3 regions of the Staphylococcus sp. M0911 genome follow, and region 1 is predicted to be linked to each of the others. Evidence: predicted binding sites of a transcription regulator. Region 1 holds the regulator's gene; each other region holds the start of a gene.
The links. The regulator Rex, encoded in region 1, represses fermentation and respiration genes when NADH is low (regulators of the CRP and FNR family bind a similar motif). The targets are predictions, from matches to a motif close to TTGTGAAATATTTCACAA.
Positions count from the first base shown of each region.

Region 1 (8,472 bases):
TGGGAACCATTGATGTGAGACATAATACTTTCCATTAAAATAAATTAAACCATTGGGATCATTTAATAAACCCGTTTCTGGTTGAATATGGAAAGTTTGTCTATACGGAGATAATTGTACTTGTTGTTTTAAATTTAATAATTTATCGCTATCAACCTCTTCTATTCGTTGATAACGTTCTTCTTTAGTCCATTCAGTCATTCATATCCCCCTATTTTATAATAATCGTTTAAGTAAATGGGGTTAAGTTTATAAATAATAAAGAACCCTTGATACATATACTTATGTTTAAGCATGATGTTTGCACCTAAGATCGAAACTTTATGCTATATCATACACGTTCATGTAAATGTATGTCTTTATACTTGTTCTCCCCAACTTGCATTGTCTATAGAATTTGTTTTCTAAATTCTATAGACATGAGTCACTTGACCTAGTAAGTATGATGTTTATATTTTATCATTTATACTGGTATCGGTTCCATATAAATTGAATATATTCTTTATAATTTCACTGGTATCACGATGGATTCTTCAATAGATTCTCCCTTAATCAATTGTCTAACTTCAAGCATCGCACGTTGTCCCGCTTCATAATAATTAAACTGTATTGTTCGAATAATTGGAGAAACAATTTGTGTCATAGGATCTCCACCAAATCCATGAATTATTGTTGGTTTTAATAATTGATCTGAATTAAAACGATATTTATGAATTGCCAACGCAATGGCATCAGTCGCACCAATAATGACGTCAGCATCATTAATCTTTGTTAACGTTTGCTTAATATCTTTTAATGCTTCTTCATATTTAAATGAGGTTTCAAATATATCTGGTTTAATTTGATATTTTGATAAGCCATCGATTAAACCACTTTTCCTATGTACACCTACCGCAATATCTTTCTCAGTAACACTAAAAAATACAACACGTCGCGGTTGTCTTTGACCTACCCACTCACCCACTTTTAATCCTGCTTGATAATCATCATGCGTGATGCTATGTAAACCAGGATATGCTTGTCCAACAATAATGACAGGTACATTAGCTTTATCAATCACTTCCAAATGTTTATCAGTAATATCAGTTGCCATTAAAATAATTGCATCTACTTTACTACGAGATAACGTTTCAATGGCTTCAATTTCTGCTTCCATATGTAATCCAGTATAGTTAAGTAACAGTTGATAGTTATGTTGTTGACATTGATTTACGATACCCTTCACTGTTTCATCAACAGCATAAGAGTTCATCCTTGGAATGATAGCACCTATAATACGTGTTTGAGTTGCTCTTAAACTTTGCGCGAATTGATTCGGTTGGTAGTCATGTTCATTAATGATCCTACTTAGTTTCAAACGTGTCTTTGGACTGACAGATCCATTATTTAAATACCTAGAAACCGTACTCTTTGATACTCCTGCTAATTTTGCGATATCCGATATATTTTTTATAAAAGTTACTCACCCATCATATTTTGGAAAACTTATATCTATTCTATCATAAATGTAATCGCTTAAAATACTAATTTCTAGTTGAATAAATATAGATAGAGCACCCATGATGGATGCTCTATCTATATTTATCATTATTTTACGCCTTTTGTACAGTAATTGTCCAAGACGCATCACCAAGTTGTTCATAATTAGTAACAGGGTAACCATTTTCTGCCGCCCAATTAGGGATTGCCTCAGTCGCCTGTGTACAATCAAAATCAATTTTTAATTCATCACCAGAATCTAATTCAGTCATTTTCTTTTGAGCTTCTATTAAAGGGAAAGGACAAACCATACCAACTGTGCCTAATTCATATACCATAATAACTCCTCCTTAAGTCGTTTGTGTTTGTTGTTTTTTAGTCGATTGTTGTAGTTGTTTCATTGGCTTAATAAAAATAAAGTAACTCATAAACCATACACCTAGAATCATTGAACCTAGACCAATCCAGCCTTGCCAACTCATTGTCGCCGTTTCAACTAAGCCATTACCGATTGAACAACCACCTGCAACAGAGGCTCCAAAGCCCATTAAAATGCCACCAATTGCACTATTTCTAATTGTTTTCTTATCTGGTAAACGCCATTTAAATTCTTTTGATCCTTTAGCAGCAATGTAAGAACCTAGGAATATACCTATAACTAAAAATGCGCCCCAATCAATGAGTTGTGTATTTCCAGTAATTAAGAAATTAACAATATTTGCTGAAGGTGTCGTAATTCCTAATCCATAATCTCTACCAGTAGAACTACTCATTGGCCAAGCTAATAAAGCGATTAAACCAACTGCAATAGCCGCTACAAACGGATGATATCTTCTTTCAAATAAATAATGTCTTACGCCTGAATACTTCTGTTTTAATTTAGGGACTGCTACTTTAGGCTTTTTAAGTGTTTTTGTCACTAATATTAAAGTAATTAACGTTATTAGTATTACTAAAATCCAATTGGGAATATGCAATGTATCTGCCATACTTGCATTGACATTTGTAGGTTGATTAATTACTTTTAGGACTGGTGACAAAACACCTGTCTTAGTAATTGCACTTGTTAATGCATATAAAATGAGTGCAACCCAACTACCTATTAAACCTTCTCCTGCTCTATAATATGTTCCAGTAGCACAACCACCTGCTAATACAATACCTATGCCAAAGACAAAAGAACCAATGATTGTACCAACAATTGGAAATGTGTGTGCTGGAACATTTACTATACCTAAACTTGTTAATATTAATAAACCAATACTTTGAACTGTAATAGCAACAAGCAATGCATAGAACATTTTATTACTTTTTTGAACATACATATCTCTAAAACCGCCTGCTAAGCAAAAGCGTGTTCGTTGCATTACAAATCCTAATAGTACGCCGACGATCAAACCGCTTATAATCATCCAAACCACGTTATCACCCTTTTCCGATATAAATACTAAGTTATTTTACAGGATAAAGTGTTATATTTCAAGTTCACTATCATAATATGTTTCTTAATTCTACACATTTATCAATGAAATGCTTTATTTAAAATAAAAAAAGAGTACATCTCGATAAGATGTACTCTTGCTCATCACTTTTTAAAGTGCTTGTATTTCATCGATATAATGAACTAATGCTTGCAATTCATTTGCTTTAAAATGACTAAATTTATACCAAGTTTGGTTATAGTAAATCAATAATTTATGTCCCAGTAACCCCTTACGTATTTGGTAACGAATAATTTTTTTAACATCAATATCTAAATTTAGAGGATTATGATTTGTATAATAGGACTTGAACACTAATGTATGACCGTTCAATACCAATTGTCCTGGAATGTATATTAATGTAGGTAAATGTGCTTTATACATACACCCTATTTGAATCAATACTTTATCATTCATAAAAAGTCCCACCAAATGATCAATATGCTATTTCATTGATTCATCATAATTTCTCATAAAGAAAAGTAAGGACTGTAATTCAATACCTAAATCAATATGATGTACTTGTACATCAGTTGGCGTACTCACTCTCGCTGGTGTAAAATTCATAATACCTTTAATACCAGATTCAACCAGCTCATCTGTAACACTTTGGGCAACCTGTTCAGGTGTTGTAAGAATGACTACATCAATATCTTGATTTGATAACGTATGTTTTAAAGTCTTGCTATCTTTTACAACAACACGGCCTACTTGTTCGCCGATGACATCTTGATTTACATCAAATGCTTCTGTAATGGTCATTTCATCGTGAATTGAGAAGTTATATGTTAATAATGCTCGACCTAAGTTACCCACACCAACAATTGCAATTTTAATATCATTGCTACCACTAATTTCAGCTTTGAAAAATTCAATTAAACTATCTATATTATAGCCATATCCTTTTTTACCTAATTCGCCAAAATATGAAAAATCTCTACGAATCGTAGCTGAATCTATTTGTAATGCTTCGCTAATAGCTTTAGAATTAACACGGTCAATACCTTTAGATTTTAGATTACTCACAAATCTATAATATAACGGTAAACGTTTTAAAGTTGCTCGAGGAATTTTAACGTTACTTGCCATTTTATTTGTCTCCCTTCGACGCTAAACGGTTTTAATTTTATGTATATATGTTTGCAACAATAAAAATCCAAATAATTGTTCACAATGAATACTTGCTAATTATACATTAATAAAATTTAAAAATAAATATCCTAGTTTCAAGACACAGCTTAATACTGTAAAATAAATATTAATATGATAAACAAAACATTTAAACATATCAAACTATATGTATAGTTTATAATGATATCGCATATTTAGAAAGGTGAAGTCGGATGATACTTTTACAACTTAATGACATCTCTAAATCGTTCGATGGTGAAGATATCTTTACTAACGTTGATTTTGAAGTGAAAACAGGTGAACGAATAGGCGTTGTTGGACGAAATGGTGCCGGTAAATCAACACTTATGAAAATCATTGCTGGCGTTGAAGATTATGATAGTGGTCACATTTCAAAGATTAAAAATCTTAAGATGGGCTATTTAACACAACAAATGACGTTGGACTCTAACGCCACTGTGTTCGAGGAAATGTCAAAACCATTTGAACATATTAAAAATATGGAACTATTAATCAAACGTGAAACAGATTGGTTAGCTGCCCATGCAAATGAGTATGATACACCTACTTATCAATCACATATGGAAAAATATGAATCTTTATCAAATCAATTTGAGCAATTAGAAGGTTATCAATATGACAGTAAAATTAAAACAGTTCTTCATGGATTGAATTTTAATGAAGATGACTTTAATAAGCCTATTAATGACTTTAGTGGTGGTCAAAAAACACGATTATCACTTGCACAAATGTTGTTAAATGAACCAGATCTATTATTACTTGATGAACCTACCAACCATCTTGATTTAGAAACTACAAAATGGTTAGAAGATTATTTGCGTTACTTTAAAGGCGCAATTGTCATTATAAGTCATGATAGATATTTCTTAGACAAAATCGTTACACAAGTTTATGACGTCGCTTTAGGTAGTGTTAAACGATATATTGGTAATTATGAACAATTTATTCAACAGCGAGATAAATATTATGAAAAACGTATGCAAGAATATGAAAAACAACAAGAAGAAATTAAACGGTTAGAAACATTTGTAGAAAAAAATATCACAAGAGCTTCTACAAGTGGAATGGCAAAGAGCCGTCGTAAAACATTAGAAAAAATTCAGCGTATTGATAAACCAATGATTGATGCAAGAAGTGCTAACATTCAATTTGGATTTGATAGAAATACCGGAAATGACGTCATGCATATCAAACAATTAGAAATTGGTTATGATGATACACCTATTACTAAACCTATTAATTTGGAAGTATCCAAAGGTGATCACATCGCTATTATTGGGCCAAATGGTGTCGGTAAAACCACTTTAATTAAAACCATTGCTCAAAGACAACGTCCACTCGGTGGCGAAGTCACATTTGGTGCTAATTTACAAATAGGTTACTATGACCAAAAACAAGCTGAATTCAAATCAAATAAAACCATTTTAGATTATGTTTGGGACCAGTATCCAAATATGAACGAAAAAGATATTCGAGCAGTATTAGGCCGTTTTTTATTCGTACAAGACGACGTCAAAAAAATTATCAATGATTTATCTGGTGGCGAAAAGGCAAGATTACAATTAGCCTTGTTAATGTTGCAACGTGATAATGTACTTATTTTAGATGAACCTACCAATCACCTCGATATAGATTCGAAAGAAATGTTAGAACAAGCTTTAGAACATTTTGCAGGTACTATTATCTTTGTATCCCATGATAGATACTTCATCAATCAATTAGCCAATAAAGTATTTGACCTAGATCATGATGGTGGAAAAATGTATCTTGGTGATTATCAATATTATATTGAAAAAACAGAAGAAGCTGCAGCCTTAAAAGCTAAAGCAGAGAGTGAAATTGAGTCTGCAAATCACTCAAATACTAAACATACTACAGCGTCATCATATGAAAACCAAAAGCAGCGTCGTCGCGAACAACGCAAAATAGAACGTGAAATCGAGCAACGTGAAGCCATCATCGAATCATGTGAAGCAAAGATCGAAGACATTGATCATCAACTTACACAACCCGATGTTTATAGCGATCCTGTAAAATCCAATGAACTAGCTGAATTAAAATCGAATACCGAACAAGAATTAGAACAAGCAATGCTTGAATGGGAAGAATTACAAGAAAAATTATAAATAACTATTATTTTTCCAGACACTAGAAAGTAGATTTTCTACTTTTTAGTGTCTTTTTTCTGATTTTTAATTGATTATTATTAACATTCATTTTCGCCTATCTGATGGCTATCCACAGAGTTATCCTAGTTATCCACAGGTAATATGTAACTAAATTTTAGAGTTATTCAGATAAAAATTTGCTATATCCACAAAAATTAACACCACTTATCCACAAGTTGTGCACTTATTGTTGATAAGTACGCATGTTCCCTATTGACATATCTTCTGACTTCTCATTTTTATCATTGATTGTTTCAAATTAAATGATATGAAATAATTAAAAAAACAATACATCAAGGAGTTTTTAAATGAATGACCCACAGTTATTTTTATTATTTGTTTTAGGCGTTATTATATTAACCACAGTCGTTAGTATCATTACTTCTATCATTAATAGACGACAGTTCATTAATAAAATTAACGGCTTATGGTCTAATCAAGAAAAGTTAGAAAAATTTATCAGGCCAAATGCGAAATATGATTATCAATTTCAAACCTATTTTGATAACTATGATGATCGTCAACTAATTGATAACAAGACATGGTCTGACTTAAATATGGATGCATTATTTCAAAGTATGAATTTCAATTTCACAGCACTTGGGGAGATGCGTTTATATGCAACATTACGTAGAATGTTTAAAATGAACAATAAAATATTACTCAATCGTTTTAAAGAAGATACTTCTTTTAGGAATCAGGTTTCATTACGGTTAGGTCTAGTTGGTAAAAGTGTCTATCCACATTTTCCCGATCAACTCACACCTATTAAATGTCAAAAAATATTTATGCTAGCCCCCTTATTACCAATAATCGCTTTAATTTATACGTGCTTTGATGCGTCAAATGGTATTCTGTTATTCATCATGGCATGTGTGATTAATATCATTTTATCGGTCAGTTTAAAACGAACTTATGAACAAGATTTAAAAACCATTTTTTATACTGCTAATATTTTAAAGCAGTGTAAAAATCTTACTGATATAGAGGGAACACCGCAAATAGACGTTAATTTCAATCACTTTAAAACTGCAAGATATTTAAGTGGCATATTAGCTAAAGTCGAAAGCGTTGACTTTGCATCAGCCTTTGTTTTATTAATTAAAACTATATTTATGTTAGATTATCTTATTTTTCACACGATTCAACATAGTTACTATAAATATTTAGATGAAGTATTAAAATGCTACGATTATATTGGCCAATTAGATAATCATTATGCAATTGCCTTATACCAAGAGACATTAGAAGCATACTGCGAACCTGAAATAATTCAAAATAGTAATACTCAACAGCAATTATGTGAGTTTAATCAACTTGTACATCCATTAATTAACAATGCTGTTCCAAATGATTTAAATCTCAATCGAAATATTTTATTAACCGGTTCGAATGCATCTGGTAAATCAACCTTCATGAAGACTGTTGCGCTTAATCTTATTTTGGCTCAAACAATTAACACTGCAACAGCCACTCAATTTAAATATGTACCTGGATTAGTCTACACGTCTATGGCTAATGCAGATGATGTCTTATCAGGAGATAGCTATTTTATGGCTGAATTGAAATCCATTCGCCGTTTATTCAATATTTCAACGGATAATCAAGTATACTGTTTCATTGATGAAATCTTTAAAGGAACCAATACTACAGAACGTATTGCCGCTTCTGAATCAGTATTAACTTATTTATCTCACTTGCCAAATTACTATGTATTAGCTGCAACACATGATATTGAATTATCAAATTTATTAAATATATCTTATACAAATTATCACTTTAATGAATCAATTAAAGATGATTCCATTGCGTTTGACTTTAAAATCAAACCAGGTAAAGCAAATACAAGAAATGCAATCGAATTGCTAAGATTGACACAATTCCCTACTGATATTTATGAACGTGCCAAACAACAAGTTAAGGATATATAATAAAAAGTCAGTAGTGTGAGATTCTATTTAATCTCGCATTACTGACTTTATAATTATGATAAAGATTCAATTGAAAAATCTTCAATATCGATATTATTTTGTCCATTCATTGCCATATCCCCACGAATGCCTGCTAAATACAAGAAATGACCTGCTGCACCAATCATCGCTGCATTGTCAGTACATAATTTTGGTGTAGGAATGGTTAATTGGATTTGATTATTTTCACACTGTTTAGAAATACTTTCTCTTAGTCCACGA
Region 1 covers NZ_CP022881.1:873,631-882,102, reverse strand. Annotated here, with positions in the region: gene ssp1_RS04275 (sucrose-6-phosphate hydrolase) at 1-201, opposite strand, end outside; gene ssp1_RS04270 (LacI family DNA-binding transcriptional regulator) at 503-1,453, opposite strand; gene ssp1_RS04265 (sulfurtransferase TusA family protein) at 1,593-1,817, opposite strand; gene ssp1_RS04260 (YeeE/YedE family protein) at 1,830-2,900, opposite strand; gene ssp1_RS04255 (hypothetical protein) at 3,072-3,377, opposite strand; gene ssp1_RS04250 (redox-sensing transcriptional repressor Rex) at 3,405-4,049, opposite strand; gene abc-f (ribosomal protection-like ABC-F family protein) at 4,304-6,238, shown strand; gene ssp1_RS04240 (MutS-related protein) at 6,589-8,211, shown strand; gene tsaD (tRNA (adenosine(37)-N6)-threonylcarbamoyltransferase complex transferase subunit TsaD) at 8,265-8,472, opposite strand, start outside.

Region 2 (8,472 bases), 880 kb from region 1:
CGATAACAGTAATTAGAGTTATGATAATTGCAAAGATAACTTTGAATAATTGAACTCGTCCATCTTTACCTTCAGTTAAATGCATGAACATTAATAATTGAAGTGCAGCTTGGATAAATGCAAATCCAAAAATAATAGTTACTTTTGCTTGGAAAGTCATTGATGTGTATAGAGTTACGAAAACTGCTAAAAGCGTTAATACGATAGAAGCAATAAATCCTACTGTATGTTTTACGATTGTATTCATCCGCTATACACCATCCCTATCATATATACGGCAGTGAAGATGAAGATCCAAACAACATCTAAGAAGTGCCAGTATAAACTTACTATAAATAATTTTGGAGCATTATATGAATCCAAACCACGAGTAGCAATTTGAATTAATAAGCAAATAATCCAAACAATACCAACTGATACGTGACAACCGTGTGTTCCTAATAGAATAAAGAAACTAGACCAGAAGGAACCGATAGTAGGGTTAACACCTTCAGTTGCGTAGTGTGCGAATTCGTAGATTTCGAAACCTACGAAAACAAGCCCTAGTAGTACAGTAAGAATCATCCAAAACATCATTAAGTTTTGTTTTTCTTTACGCATATAGTAAATTGCAATACCACAAGTGTATGAACTTAATAATAACGCAAATGTCATTATTAAAACTAATGGTAATTCAAATAATTCTGTAGTCATCTTGCCAGCGTAATCGCCACCGTGTTGCAAAGTTAATAACGTTGCGAATAGGGTACCGAATAACGCGAATTCGGCTGTAAGGAAAATCCAAAAGCCAAGTTTATTTAATTCGCCTTCATGCGTACGTGAATCGATTGTATTAGTATCATGACTCATGACTTACAGCCTCCCTTTCTTTAATTCGTGCTTCTCTTAAACGTGCCTCAGTTTCAGCTACTTCAGAAGCAGGGATATGGTAACCGTGGTCGATTTGGAAACTTCTCCAAATCATTGTACCAAAGATACCTGCTAAGCAGATGATCGCTGGAATGATTGTTTCAAAGATTAAGAAGAAACCACCAATTGTGAAGAAGATACCCATCCAGAAACCAACTGGAGTGTCATTTGGCATATGAATATCTTTGTAATTATGGTTGTCTAAGTAATGACGACCATGTTCCTTCATATCTACGAATGTATCATAGTCATTCCAATCTGGAGTGACAGCAAAGTTGTATTTAGGTGGAATTGCTGAAGCAGTAGTCCACTCTAATGTACGACCAAGGCCATCCCAGTTATCACCAGTAGCTTCACGTGGTGCTTTGATGTGACTGTATACAATACTTACCACTAAGAATAAGAAACCGACTGCCATTAATAAAGCACCGATAGTTGAAATGAAGTTCAATAAGAACCAACCATCAGAAGGCATATAAGTGTATAAACGACGTGGCATACCATCTAATCCAAGGATGAATTGTGGTAAGAAACAAACGTTAAATCCGATCATGAAGAACCAGAAGCACCATTTGTTTAACGTTTCGTTTAATTTGTAGCCCATCATTTTTGGATACCAGAAGATTAAACCAGCTAAGCAGGCAAATACTACACCAGTAACCAATGTATAGTGGAAGTGAGCTACTAAGAAATAAGTGTTGTGATATTGATAGTCAGCTGATGCCATCGCTAACATTACACCAGTAACCCCACCTAATAGGAAGTTAGGGATGAATGCTAATGAGAATAACATCGGTGACTCGAAAGTAATTCGACCTTTATACAATGTTAATAGCCAGTTGAATAGCTTAACGCCGGTAGGTACACCGATTAACATTGTTGAAATTGAGAAGAATGAGTTGATTAAAGCACCATTACCCATTGTGAAGAAATGGTGAACCCAAACTAAGAAACTTAAGAACGCGATACCAGCAGTTGCCCAGACCATGCTTTGATGACCGAACAAGCGTTTACGCGCAAATGTTGGAATAATTTCAGAGTAAATACCAAATGCAGGTAAGATAACGATATATACTTCAGGGTGCCCCCATACCCAGAAGAAGTTCGCCCATAGCATAGGCATACCGCCATCTGCAACTGTAAAGAATGCTGTTCCAAACACTCTATCTGCTGTCATTAAAGCTAAAGCCACTGTTAATACAGGGAAAGCTAAGATAACGATTAAAGTAGTAATGAATGTTGTTACAGTAAACATTGGCATTTGCATAAACTTCATTGTAGGTGTTTTACATCTTAAGATTGTTACAAAGAAGTTGATACCGGTCATTAAAGTACCTAAACCGGAGATTTGAATTGCAACTAGATAGTAGTTAACACCTGGACCTGGACTAAATTCACCAGCAAGTGGTGCATAGTTTGTCCAACCAGCAGCTGGTGATCCACCTATGATAAATGATAGGTTGAATAAAATCATACCAGCAAAGAATAGCCAGAAACTTACGTTGTTCATTACAGGGAAGGCAACATCACGTGCACCAATTTGTAAAGGAACAACAATATTCCATAAACCAAAGATAAATGGCATAGCCATGAATATAATCATGATAACGCCGTGCGTACTGAAAATTTCATTGTAGTGATTTGATTCCAAGAATTTGTTATCTGGAATAGTTAATTGCGTACGAATAAGTAACGCGTCAATACCACCACGGACGAACATTAATACGGCACAGATTAAATACATAACACCGATTTTTTTATGGTCTACGGATGTGAACCATTCTTTATAAAGATATTTCCATAATTTGAAATACGTAATTACCGCTATAAGGCCGATAACTAAGAATGGCGCACCAATTTGTGCCATTGTAATCATCCAGTTACCTTTAACGATTAATTGATCCCATGGAAAATTCATTAATGTCCACCTCCATGATCATCTTTTTTAGACGGACTATCGTCTTTTGCTTCTTTGGAAATTTTTTCCATTTCCTTAGCATTGTGTTTTTCTTTCTTCTTGAATTCATTGTCGTATTTTTCAATGTTGCCAAGAATCATTGGTGTCATACCATGACGTTTGTAGTTAGCGTTTGAAATAGTAACCTTACGTGCTGGTTTCACTGGTTTATCTTTAACATCTTTATAAAGATCTTTTTCGTCGATGAAGTTAGGATCTTTTTGAACGTAATTATAACGTTTGTATGCGTGGAAGATATACTCAGGATCAGCTGCAGGGTCAACGAACGCCATATGAGTACCATTAAACGTTAATTCTTTGTTAGGTGTGCTTGGTAAGATTTGTTTATCAAATGTATCTTGATCTAACGTTTTCTTACTTTTAGCTTTTTTCACCCATTTGTTGAAATCACTTTGGCTTACAGAGTGAACATCAAATGTTTGACGTGAGAAACCTTCACCGTTGAAGTTTGAGTTTCTACCTCTGAAAGTACCTGTTTGATCTGCTGTTAATGTCCAATTCATAGTCATACCAGTCATGGCATATTTCTGACCACCTAATTTTGGGATCCAGAAACTTGTCATTGTATCCATAGATTGTAACTTGAATACAACTGGTCGATCTTTAGGAATTGTTAAAGTATTAACAGTTTCGATGTGTTGATCTGGGTAGGCAAAGAACCATTTGTAACCAGCGCTGACTGCGTAAACCACAAGTGGGTCTTTGTCTTTTTCTGGTGGTTTTTCATAATCGTATAATGTTTTAACAGTTGGAATTGCTAAAGCAATAACGATAATGATAGGTACCACAAACCAAATTGTTTCAATTAAAGAATTGTGGTGCATCTTACCTGATTCATCATTCTTATTGTAGCTATACTTAAAAATAAAGAATGCGAACATGGCAAGAACAACGACAACAATAACAAGCATGAAGATAATTGAATAGATGATCAAGAACTTCTGACTACTTGCTACTGGCCCTTTTGCATTGAAAACTTCAATGTTCGAACAACCACTAAGTAAAATTAGTGTTCCGACCATTAGAAGCAAAGACTTAAATTTTGACACTTTTTTGACCTCCTAATACTACAAATGTAGGGCTTACCATTAATTTTAGTTTATTACGCAATATTTACAAGTACCTAAAAGAAAAAAATTATTGATATAAGCAAAAAATTTTAAAAAATTTGAGATATGACGGGGATTGTAAGATTTGTTAAAATTGTGTGTACATTTTGTGAAAAAGGATAAATTTGTGAAATTGCAATAAATTATGATTTTCAAGATAGATATTTTGAAGAAATTCAGAAAATAAAAAAAGTTGAGAATTTAATCTCAACTAAATATAAAATATTATTTGACTTTAATATTTCTAATTGAAGTTTTTTGAGCACCGTCTGAATCTGTGACTTTGTACTTAACCTCATATGTACCTGATTTAGTAGTATCAACATCGCCATCAATTTTGATTTTATGTGTTAAATCACCATCTTCTTTATCATAAGCGCTAATGCCTTGAAGTAGGTTATAGTCTTCACCTTTTTCGATGATGATGTCATTCACGCCTCTTAATTGAGGTTCCGAATTAGTTGTCGCTTCGGCATTTAGATTAGGTGTGACTAAAGTAGCAGATACTCCGATTGCTGATAGTGACTGAATTAGTTTATTCATAAAGTAACCTCCGAATGTTAGTCAACTACGATTTATGTATATCATACGTTAATTTTCAGAATAGTACATCATACTATAGTTTTAATATACCTGATTAATTAGATTTTTAAAACATATAATAAGAAATAAATAATTAAAATTATGTAAATTGAACGTTATGTGAACAATTTAACATTTCTTTGATTCAATATATATATACGGTATAGAATGACAATGTAAAAAGTTTTGGTTTTAAATACGAGTTATCTGGGAGTGGAAATAATGTTAAGTGAAAGAGAAAAAGACGTAGTTAAAGAAACAGTACCTGTATTACAAGATAAAGGGGTAGAAATCACTTCGAATTTTTATGCACGCATGTTCAAACAACATCCTGAACTAAAAAACATGTTTAATCAAACAAATCAACAGCGAGGATTACAATCTACTGCGTTAGCACAATCTGTGTTAGCTGCGGCGGTTAATATTGATCATCTTGAAGCTATCCTACCTGTAGTTAAAGAAATCGCGTATAAACATTGCGCTTTACAAGTACCACCAGCAGGGTATGATATCGTTGGTGAAAACTTAATTGCAGCAATCAAAGATGTTGTTGGATTAGATGATGACCATGAAATTATCAAAACATGGAAGAAAGCATACCAAGAAATTGCAGATATTTTCATCTCTGTTGAAAAGGATATATACACAGAAATGTTATGGGATGGTTTCCAACCATTTAAAGTTGAAACAATAGAACAAGTATCTTCTGATATTAAGGCTTTCACAGTATCTTCAAATGAATATGATTTAAGTCAGTTTGTACCTGGTCAATATATTACCGTTGATGTGGGTAGTGAAAAAATGCCATACAGAGCTAAAAGACATTATTCAATTGTAAAAGGTGATCAAAACCATCTTACATTCGCAGTGAAAAGAGATGTCACTACAGAACATGAAGGTGAAGTATCTACAATTTTACACGATGAATATCAAGAAGGAGATAACATTAATTTAACAGCACCTGTAGGACCATTCCATGTTGTTGAAAAGAGTAATAAACAATTGTTCTTAGGATCTGGTATAGGTGTAACGCCACTCGTATCTATGTTTAATGAAGTAGTAAATGACAATGGTGAAGCTCGATTTATACAAGTGACAAATGACACGAATGATGCACCATTCTCATCATTATTAACTTCTATTGCTAATAAGAATACACAAGCAACATATGACTTACATGATAAAAATAAAAACGGTTATATTGGTAGTGAGCAATTAAAACAGTGGATTGATGATACGGAAATCTATGTTTGTGGTGGAAAATCATTTATTCAATCAATGATTAAATCTTTAAAAGAATTAAATGTTGATGAATCTAAAATTCATTACGAAACATTTATACCTAAATTAAGTGTAGCGGTATAATTAGAATTGAATATAATATAAAAATAGCAGGAGGTCATGGCCTCCTGCTATTTTTATTTATACGGTTATTCAATACCTCGACGCATTTTCTCTGCTAGTAAAGTATTATTCAGTACCATTGTAATTGTTAAAGGACCAACGCCACCTGGTACAGGTGTAATAGCACTTGCGACTTCTTTTACTTCGTCAAATACGACATCTCCTTTTAATTTACCATTTTCATCAGGTGTATTACCTACATCAATAATAACCGCGCCTTCTTTAACCATTTCTTTAGTAACTAATTCAGGTTTGCCGACTGCGCTGACAACGATATCAGCTTCTTTAACGAAACTCGCCATGTCTTTCGATCTTGAATGTAGTATTGTGACAGTTGCATTTTGTTGCAGTAAAAGTTTGGATACAGGTTGACCTACGATATGACTTCTACCAATAACCACAGCGTTTTTACCTTCGATATCAATATCAGCATGCTTTAAAATTTCCATGATACCTAGTGGTGTACAAGGTACAAAAGTTTGTTCATCAATATATAATTTACCAATATTACTTGGATGGAAGCCGTCTACATCTTTTTCTGGATTAATAGCTTCTAATACTTTTTGTTCACTAACTTGTTTTGGAAGAGGTACTTGAACTAGGATACCACTGACAGAATCATCATTATTTAAACGTTCTAATTCTGATAAAACATCTTCTTCAGAAGTATCTTCGCTTAAATGAACGATTTCAGAAATCATACCAATTTTTTCTGCAGCTTTCTTTTTAGACCTAACATAGCTTTGGCTAGCACCATCGTTACCGACTAATATGACTGATAATTTTGGTGTATATCCTTTAGATTTAAGTACTTCAACTTGATCTTTTAAACCTTGACGATAATCTTTAGCGATTTGTTTACCATCTAATAATTTTGCTACCACAATATCTCCTCCTAATTTTTCAATAACTTAACTTTAACATTAAATTTACACAATTTAATAGCTAAAAGACGTAAATTTAATTAGAATTTCAAATTAAAGTTCGATTTTTGATTGAAAAAGCATTTGATGATTGTTATGCTATATCTGTAATATACAACTTACTGACAAATAAATCCAAAGTTTTGAAAGGGTGTACATCTTGAAAGTAGCAGTCATTATGGGTAGTTCTTCCGATTGGGAAATTATGAGTGAAAGTTGCACAATGCTTGAACAATTTGAAATTCCGTATGAAAAGAAAGTCGTTTCAGCGCATCGTACGCCTCATTTAATGGTAGATTTTGCGAGTCATGCATGTAACAACGGTTATGATTTAATCATAGCTGGAGCCGGTGGTGCAGCACATTTACCGGGGATGGTGGCATCGATGACTACATTACCTGTTATTGGTGTACCTATTGAATCTAAAAGTTTAAAAGGGATGGATTCACTGTTGTCAATTGTTCAGATGCCAGGCGGAATTCCAGTCGCGACGACAGCTATTGGTAAAGCAGGTGCCAAAAATGCCGGTATACTAGCTGCAAGAATATTAGGTATTAGTCATTCATCAGTTCGTAAAAATTTGGAAAATTATGAAAAAACATTGGTACAAAAAGTGGAGGAAATGCAAAATGAACTTCAATAAACTATCATTTGGCGCAACCATAGGAATTATTGGTGGTGGTCAATTAGGTAAGATGATGGCACAATCAGCACAAAAAATGGGATATAAAGTGATTGTTTTAGATCCAAGTTCTGATTGTCCATGTCGATATGTGGCACATGAATTTATAGAAGCGAATTATGATGACGAACGTGCACTTCAACAATTAGGTGAAAGTTCGGATGTCATCACTTATGAATTTGAAAATATATCAGCAGAGCAACTTAAGGTGTTAACCGAAAAATATAATATTCCTCAAGGCTATCAAGCCATACAATTACTTCAAGATCGTTTAACTGAAAAACAAACATTAGAACAAGCAGGGACACAAATTGTTCCTTATACCTCAATCAAACAAAAAGATGATTTATCAAAGGCAATTAACACACTTGGTTATCCATTCATTGTTAAAACACGTTTCGGTGGTTATGACGGCAAAGGTCAAATATTAGTTCAATCTGATGAAGATATCGAAGAAGCAGTTAGACTAGTATCAAATCAAGAATGTGTCGCAGAACAATTTTTAAATATAAATAAAGAAGTGTCACTAACTGTGACCATTGGTAATCATCAACAAATCACATACTTCCCACTACAAGAAAACGAACATAGAAATCAAATTTTATTTAAAACAGTAGTCCCAGCAAGATGTAATCAAACAGAGAATGCAAAACGAGAAGTTGAAAAAATTATAAAATCTGTCCATTTTGTAGGAACTTTTACAGTTGAATTTTTCATAGATGATAAAGACCAATTGTATGTAAATGAAATTGCACCACGACCTCATAATTCTGGACATTATTCCATTGAGTCATGTGATTATTCACAATTTGATACTCATATTTTAGCTGTCACTGGTCAAACGTTGCCTGACAAGATAGAGATACTAAAACCTGCTGTCATGAT
Region 2 covers NZ_CP022881.1:1,752,297-1,760,768, reverse strand. Annotated here, with positions in the region: gene qoxD (cytochrome aa3 quinol oxidase subunit IV) at 1-247, opposite strand, end outside; gene qoxC (cytochrome aa3 quinol oxidase subunit III) at 244-849, opposite strand; gene qoxB (cytochrome aa3 quinol oxidase subunit I) at 839-2,827, opposite strand; gene qoxA (cytochrome aa3 quinol oxidase subunit II) at 2,827-3,936, opposite strand; gene ssp1_RS08465 (DUF5011 domain-containing protein) at 4,222-4,539, opposite strand; gene ssp1_RS08460 (globin domain-containing protein) at 4,801-5,943, shown strand; gene folD (bifunctional methylenetetrahydrofolate dehydrogenase/methenyltetrahydrofolate cyclohydrolase FolD) at 6,009-6,866, opposite strand; gene purE (5-(carboxyamino)imidazole ribonucleotide mutase) at 7,066-7,548, shown strand; gene purK (5-(carboxyamino)imidazole ribonucleotide synthase) at 7,535-8,472, shown strand, end outside.
Region 2: qoxA (cytochrome aa3 quinol oxidase subunit II) is a predicted target of Rex. The motif match lies at 4,161-4,178, and genes of this name have one in related genera.

Region 3 (8,472 bases), 710 kb from region 1:
ATACACATATATACATAGTTAACATAAGTGTTAATGGCATAATTTAAGGTATTAGTAAAATGTATAAGGGTAATAAAAAGAGAGTTTAAATCAAATAGTGAATATTAATTCATTATTTTTTGTTTATTAACGATATTTTTACAATATATTAACAAAACTTTAAAAGAGGTTTCTTTATATTGGAAGCGGGAATGAAAAATTATCTAATATAAAGGAGAGATTAGTAATGAAACATACTAAAACAATAGCTTTATTATCATCAGCAGCCATTTTATTAGGTGCGTGCGGTAACGGTGGCAGTGATTCTGCTTCAAATAAGAAAGATGAAGGTACGAAAGACGCCACTGTATCGGTTAAAGATATTAAGACAAAGCCTGAAGATGCAATTAAAAAGGCACAACAAACATATAAAAACCAAGATTTAAAAGATATTTCTTATGAGAAATCAAATGGTGACTGGGTCTATAAAGTTGAACAACAAGATACGAAAAATAATAAAGAGTCTGAAGTTATCATCAATGATAAAGATAAAAAAGTGATTCACAAAGAAACTGAAAAAGGTGAATCTAATCAGTCTAATGACGCATTTAAATACAGTGATGTGAAGAATTATAAAGATGCTATTAAATCAGCGCAAAAAGACTTTGATGGAGATGTGAAAGAGTGGTCATTATCAAAAGATGATGGCAAGTTAGTTTATAACTTTGATCTACAAAAAGGTAAAGAAAAGCATGAAGTGACTGTCGATGCTAAAACTGGAAAAGTATTAGACAATCAAAAAGACGATTAAAATAAATCCTCTATATGAAGATCAAGCCTGGGACATAAGTAAAATGTCTCAGGCTTCAATTTTTTTAATATATTTCCAATAATTTCTTCCAGTTATAAGAAACCATAACCGCAATGCTCATAACTAGTAACAAGATGACGAGTTCAGAAGCCATGTAACCTTGTGATAAGTGTACTGTAAATAGGGCGCCTAACATAATGACGATAAATCCAGCAGCAACGTAATTTGAAAATAATCCGATAATCATTAAAATACCACCGATAAATTCAAATAATCCTAATATAATTCCTAAAAATGCAGGGAATCCTAACCCAGACATCATTTCCATAGGCTCTTTAAATCCGCTAAATACCTTTTGTGATCCATGTATTGTAAATGTAATACCTAACATCAGTCTAATTAATAGTAATCCTAAGCGCATAAATACTTACCTTCCCTTTAAATATATTTTATATACTCGATATGGTTAGTATACTACAATAAGATTATTTTCAATGCAACCACGTATTTGATTTTTTTGAAATAAATTCAAAGGCATTGCATATAGAAGTAGTAATAAAGCTTTTAAGAGGACACATGATGTCCGGTTCAAATGATTAAATTAATAAAAACGAATAAATTTGATTTTGATTTTAAATTGGATATAAGTTTGCGTTATAATACTTATGCGTATGCAATATACATATAATTAATTTAATTTGAGGATTTAAAAGTGTTTTGTGCGAAAAACGTTAATGACTTCAGTAATGTATATTAATGCAACTTACATCTAGTTTTAAGAATGATTGCGTAAAGCAAACTAAAGGGGGAGCATCGTTGAAAAAAGTTTTTACTAGTTTAATGATGATTATGATGTGTTTAGTCTTAATATCGCCAACTGTTTTTGCTGAACAGTCTCCAGTCGATGTTGCTAAACAAGAACATCAAGATATTGATAAGCAATACAATCCAAAAGGGATGATAGTAACAACTAAAGATGGTCAAATACTTTATGATTATCATGGAAATACTCAAGTAGATCCAGCATCTAATACTAAATTGATGACGATGAATTTGGTTTATGATGATATTAAATCAGGCAAAATTAAAATGAATGATAAAGTGAAAATAACATCACGATATGAAAAAATGTCAGAATTACCTAATTTAACTACATTTCCACTTAAAGAAGGAACAACCGTTACAATCAATCAATTATTGAAGCAAGCTGCATTAGAATCAAGTAACGCTGCGACATTAGTATTGGCAGAACATATTGATGGTAGTTCTTCGAAATTCACAGATAGAATGAATCAAAAAGCTAAAGACTTAGGCATGAAGGATACAACGTTCACGAATCCAAGTGGTGCTAATAATAAAATATTAAAACCATATGAGCCAAAAAGTTATAAAGATGATACAATTTCACATACAACTGCACGTGATATGTCATTATTAAGTAATCATATATTGAATGCACATCCAGATGTTTTAAAAATTACAAAACTATCTAAAGATAAGCAGTCAAATCAAGAATTACATAATACCAATACATCATTACCAAATGAAGCAGATGGTATGAAAGATGTTGATGGTTTAAAAACAGGCACAAGTGACAATGGATACAATTTAGAATTAACTGCCAAACGAAATCATTTAAGAATCGTAACAGGCATATTTAATGTTAAGCCGTACCCTGATGAACAAGCGAAGCATGCCCGTCAAAAACTGGCGAATGCTTTAACTGAACATGCATTTAAGCAATACGACTACCGTAAAGTCATTTCAAAAGGTGAACATGAAATAGACGGTAAAAAATATGAAGTAAAAAAAGATTTATATGATTTAGTACCTAAAGATAAAAGTAAATATCAATTAAAAGTGTCTGAGGATAATCAATTATATGTTGATTATGATCGTCAATTTACGAAAGGACATCAAGCACCTACCGTAGAAGTCGAACCTACGACACATTGGGGCATGATTTTTCTATACGTATGTATGGCAATTGCCGGACTGGTATTACTAGGTATGTTGACCATCATAGGTATCAAAATTTATTACAAAAAGTTTTAATCAAATGATGACGTATAAAGCTAGCGCTAAGTGTAAAGTGCTAGCTTTTTTTAATTAAAAATTAAGCATATTGATAAAAGATAAAAGTGTAACTGCAACTGTTACGTTTGCAAACATAGCGAACATATTTCAAAATGTAAATAATCTTAAAAGAGATAAATGGAGGAGTTTAACAATGAAAATAGGAATTATTGGCGCTTCAGGTAAAGTAGGACAACTTGTGTTAAAAGAAGCTTTAGATAGAGGGCATCAAGTAACTGCCATCGTGAGAAATGCATCAAAAATAACAAATACGGAAGTAGAAGTTATCGAGAAAGACATTCATGATTTAACAACTAAAGACATAGCATCATTTGAAGTTGTTGTTAATGCGTTTGGTGCACCATTAGGAGATTCAGAAGGACATATCAATGCAGGCCGTCATTTAATTGATATTTTAAAAGGAACAGATACAAGAGCAATTATTGTTGGTGGTGCCGGAAGTCTATATGTTGATGATGCACATACAGTTCAATTAATCGACACACCAGAATTTCCTGATATTGTTAAACCATCAGCAAGTGGTCAAGGACAGAACCTTAAAGAATTACGCAACTCAGAAGGTATAACATGGACATTCCTAAGCCCTGCTGCAGAATTTGATCCAGAGGGTGTTAGAACAGGTCATTACCAATCTGGTAAAGATCAATTAATTGTTAATTCTGAAGGAAATAGCTATATCAGTTATGCGGATTATGCCGTTGCATTAGTAGACGAAATTGAAAATCCTCAACACATTAATGAACGCTTTACTGTTGTTGGAGAAGCAAAATAATAGAATTAAAAAGGCTGAGATACTCATTCCTCATGAATATCTCAGCCGTATTTTTATTATTTTTTAGGATATAAACCTAAATAAGATTCTAAACTTTGGCCTGAATCTTTGACTTCTTTGGCTTTCTCTTTACCTAAATAGCGTAAATGCCATGGCTCATATTGATAGCCAGTTTCATTTTCTTTGCCTTTACCGTATCTAATAATAAAACCATATTCATCTGCATGGCGTTTAATCCATTGACCTTCTTTGGTTTTACCAAAACTGCGGTATAGGTTTTTATCAGACCCTTGTGCACCCACATCGAATGATAAACCAGTTTGATGTTCTGAATGACCTGGTTTAGAGCTATATTTATTAGCTGCTTTTTCACCGTCTCTAGCTTTATAATTATTGAATAATTGAATTTGAGTTTGATAGCTTCTGAAGCCACTAATTTTGTATAGATTGATATGATCTTTTTTCGCATCAGCAATCATTTTATTTAGTGCTTTCACTGCTTTAGGATTTTCCCCAGGATTATAGTCTTTTGGTAATTTAATTTGCTTATTCACAATTAAAATACCGTCAATATAAGTTTTACCATCTTTTTTAACTTTCTTGTGAGATTGATTCTGCTTATTACCATCTTGTTTGCTCGCTTCATTTTTACCTTCAGAATGATGATATGAACATGCTGATAGTACTAGTAATCCCATCAATAGCACAGTCCACAACTTTTTCATATCACACAAAACTCCTTTTATATTGTTAACGTGATTTGCCAAATACACAACTAATTGTACACGAAATAAGTTTAACATATTTTATTAGTATAATAATGGTATATAAGAAATGAATTCATTTGATTTTTATGTAAGTATTTTAATTTTGAATTTATGATATTTATAAATCTGTTATGTAACAGTGAATAAAAATGTAATTCTGTATTAATTTAAGATACAGGTTCGCTAATCAGCCATATTTTAGTTGAAAATTAGTCATAAATAATGTGAAAATAATCACAATAAACATGCTACACTACATGTGAAAACGTTAACAAAACGAAATGGAGGCGAACAGTATGTTAGAAACAAATCATCATACTAGTGCTTGGCAAGGTTTTAAAAATGGTCGTTGGAATAGACATGTAGACGTGAGAGAATTTATTCAACTAAATTATTCATTATATGAAGGTGACGATGCCTTTTTAGAAGGTCCAACTGAAGCAACATCAAAATTATGGGACCAAGTGATGCAATTATCTAAAGAAGAACGTGAACGCGGTGGCATGTGGGATATGGATACGAAAGTAGCATCCACAATCACATCACATGACGCTGGATATTTAGACAAAGATTTAGAAACAGTTGTCGGTGTGCAAACAGAGAAACCATTTAAACGTTCAATGCAACCGTTCGGTGGTATTCGTATGGCTAAAGCAGCATGTGAAGCATACGGTTATGAATTAGATCCAGAAACAGAAAAAATCTTTACAGACTATCGTAAAACGCATAACCAAGGAGTATTCGATGCATATTCCAGAGAAATGTTAAATTGTCGAAAAGCTGGAATAATTACAGGATTACCAGATGCATATGGCCGTGGACGTATCATCGGTGACTATCGTCGTGTGGCATTATATGGTGTTGACTTCTTAATGGAAGAAAAACTTAAAGACTTTAATACAATGTCTACTGAAATGTCAGAAGATGTGATTAGATTAAGAGAAGAATTATCCGAACAATATCGTGCCTTAAATGAATTAAAAGAACTAGGACAAATGTACGGATTTGATTTAAGTCGACCAGCGACTAACTTTAAAGAAGCGGTGCAATGGTTATACCTAGCATATCTTGCAGCAATCAAAGAACAAAATGGTGCTGCTATGAGTTTAGGACGTACATCAACATTCTTAGATATTTATGCTGAACGTGATTTGAAAAACGGTGACATTACAGAAAGTGAAGTACAAGAAATTATCGACCACTTCATTATGAAATTACGTATCGTTAAATTTGCACGTACACCAGACTATAACGAATTATTCTCTGGGGATCCAACTTGGGTAACTGAATCTATCGGTGGTGTAGGTATTGATGGTAGACCATTAGTTACGAAAAACTCATTTCGTTTCTTACATTCATTAGATAACCTAGGTCCAGCACCTGAACCAAACTTAACTGTGCTTTGGTCAGTAAGATTGCCTGAAAACTTCAAAATTTATTGTGCAAAAATGAGTATTAAAACAAGCTCAATTCAATATGAAAATGACGATTTAATGCGTGAAAGCTATGGTGATGACTATGGTATCGCATGTTGTGTATCAGCAATGAAAATCGGTAAGCAAATGCAATTCTTCGGTGCTCGTGCTAACTTAGCTAAAACATTATTATATGCCATCAATGGTGGTAAAGATGAAAAATCTGGCAAACAAGTAGGTCCAAGTTATGAAGGTATCCATTCAGACGTATTAGATTATGATGAAGTATTTGAGAAATTTGAAAAAATGATGGACTGGCTTGCAGGTGTATACATTAATTCATTAAATATCATTCATTATATGCACGATAAATATAGTTATGAACGTATTGAAATGGCGTTACATGATACAAATATTATTCGTACGATGGCAACAGGTATTGCTGGATTATCAGTAGCAGCTGACTCTTTATCAGCAATCAAATATGCACAAGTAAAACCTATCCATAATGAAGAAGGTCTAGTTACAGACTTCGAAATCGAAGGCGACTTCCCTAAATATGGTAATAACGATAGCCGTGTGGATGATATCGCAGTCGATTTAGTTGAACGCTTCATGACAAAATTACGTAGTCATAAAACATACCGTGACTCAGAACATACAATGAGTGTATTAACAATTACATCAAACGTTGTTTACGGTAAGAAAACAGGTAACACACCAGACGGTCGTAAAGCAGGCGAACCATTTGCACCAGGTGCAAACCCAATGCACGGTAGAGACCAAAAAGGTGCATTATCTTCATTAAGTTCTGTTGCTAAAATTCCTTATGACTGCTGTAAAGACGGTATTTCAAATACATTTAGTATCGTACCAAAATCATTAGGTAAAGAAGAAGACGCTCAGAATAAAAACTTAACAAGTATGTTAGACGGCTATGCAATGCAACATGGTCATCACTTAAATATCAATGTATTTAACAGAGAAACATTATTAGATGCAATGGAACATCCAGAAGAGTATCCACAATTAACAATCCGTGTATCTGGTTATGCAGTTAACTTTATTAAATTAACACGCGAACAACAATTGGATGTCATTTCACGTACATTCCACGAACAAATGTAGAAAAATAAGGTGGGAGCAAAATGCTTAAAGGACACTTACACTCCGTCGAAAGTATGGGCACAGTCGATGGACCAGGTATTAGATATATATTATTTATACAAGGTTGCTTATTAAGATGTTTATATTGTCATAATCCAGACACTTGGAAAATCAATGAACCATCTAGAGAAGTTACTGTAGATGAAATGGTTAATGAAATATTACCGTATCAACCTTACTTTGATGCATCTGGTGGCGGCGTGACCATAAGCGGTGGCGAGCCATTACTACAAATGCCATTTCTAGAAGCGTTATTCAAAGAACTACAAGCAAATGGTGTGCATACATGTCTTGATACCTCTGCAGGATGCGTCAATGATACACCTGCGTTTAATCGACACTTTGATGAACTACAGAAACATACAGATCTTATATTATTAGACATAAAGCATATTAATAATGAGAAACATATTAAATTAACAGGCAAACCCAATACACATATACTCAAATTTGCCCGTAAATTGTCAGATATGAAACAACCTGTATGGATTCGTCACGTCCTAGTGCCAGGTATCTCAGATGATAAAGAAGACCTCATCCAACTTGGAGAATTTATTAATTCTCTAGATAATGTTGAAAAATTTGAAATCTTACCCTATCATCAACTCGGCGTGCATAAGTGGAAAAATTTAGGCATCCCATATCAATTAGAAAATGTTGAACCACCCGACGATGAAGCGGTCAAAAAAGCCTACCGTTACGTCAATTTTAAAGGGAAGATCCCAGTTACATTATAAAAAGAAATAAACCCATAACACTAAACACCCTTCACAAACACATCAGTTCCTTATTGGAATTGATGTGTTTTTAATTATTCAAATATCTTTTAAAAAAGAATGATATGTGAAGTTATTAAATAAAATATTCTGAATTGTATTGAAATTAATAAGAATTTTATTTACATTTATATTAATAAATATATTTTTGAAAGGAGTCATTTTGATGAAAAGAATTTTCGTATTAAGTTTATCAGCATTCCTAGTTTTGGCAGGTTGTAATTCAGCTGAAAAATCGAACGCAACAGATAAGAAAGAAGAAAACAAGCAAGCGTCTAAAACAAATAATAGTAACAAAGAAAAACAAGATAATAAAAATGAAAACAAAAGTACGTCAGTGACTCAATTATCAGAAAAGAAAAAATTAGCATTAGCATTTTATGCTAACGAAGCAGATCAATATATGTTAACTAAAAATGAAATCCTAACAGGCATTTATGAGTATAAAAAGGGATCTGAAGTTGAGAAAAAGCAAATGGAAGATCTAATGCTAGAGAAAGTGGATTCTATAAAAAATGCACCCGAAGGCATGAAGTTTTATCAAGTATATCCAACGAAAGGTCAGTTTGCTTCTGTTATTGGTGTAAATAAAAATAAAATATTTATAGGTAGTACACAAGGTGCATTAAATGATTATGCTTCTTTATCTAATGATGGTAAGGAACTAGATATTAATCAGTTATATAAA
Region 3 covers NZ_CP022881.1:159,167-167,638, forward strand. Annotated here, with positions in the region: gene ssp1_RS00695 (PepSY domain-containing protein) at 227-790, shown strand; gene ssp1_RS00700 (DoxX family protein) at 855-1,211, opposite strand; gene pbp4 (penicillin-binding protein PBP4) at 1,607-2,845, shown strand; gene ssp1_RS00710 (NAD(P)-dependent oxidoreductase) at 3,021-3,659, shown strand; gene ssp1_RS00715 (M15 family metallopeptidase) at 3,716-4,384, opposite strand; gene pflB (formate C-acetyltransferase) at 4,723-6,969, shown strand; gene pflA (pyruvate formate-lyase-activating protein) at 6,990-7,745, shown strand; gene ssp1_RS00730 (hypothetical protein) at 7,951-8,472, shown strand, end outside.
Region 3: pflB (formate C-acetyltransferase) is a predicted target of Rex. The motif match lies at 4,649-4,666, and genes of this name have one in related genera.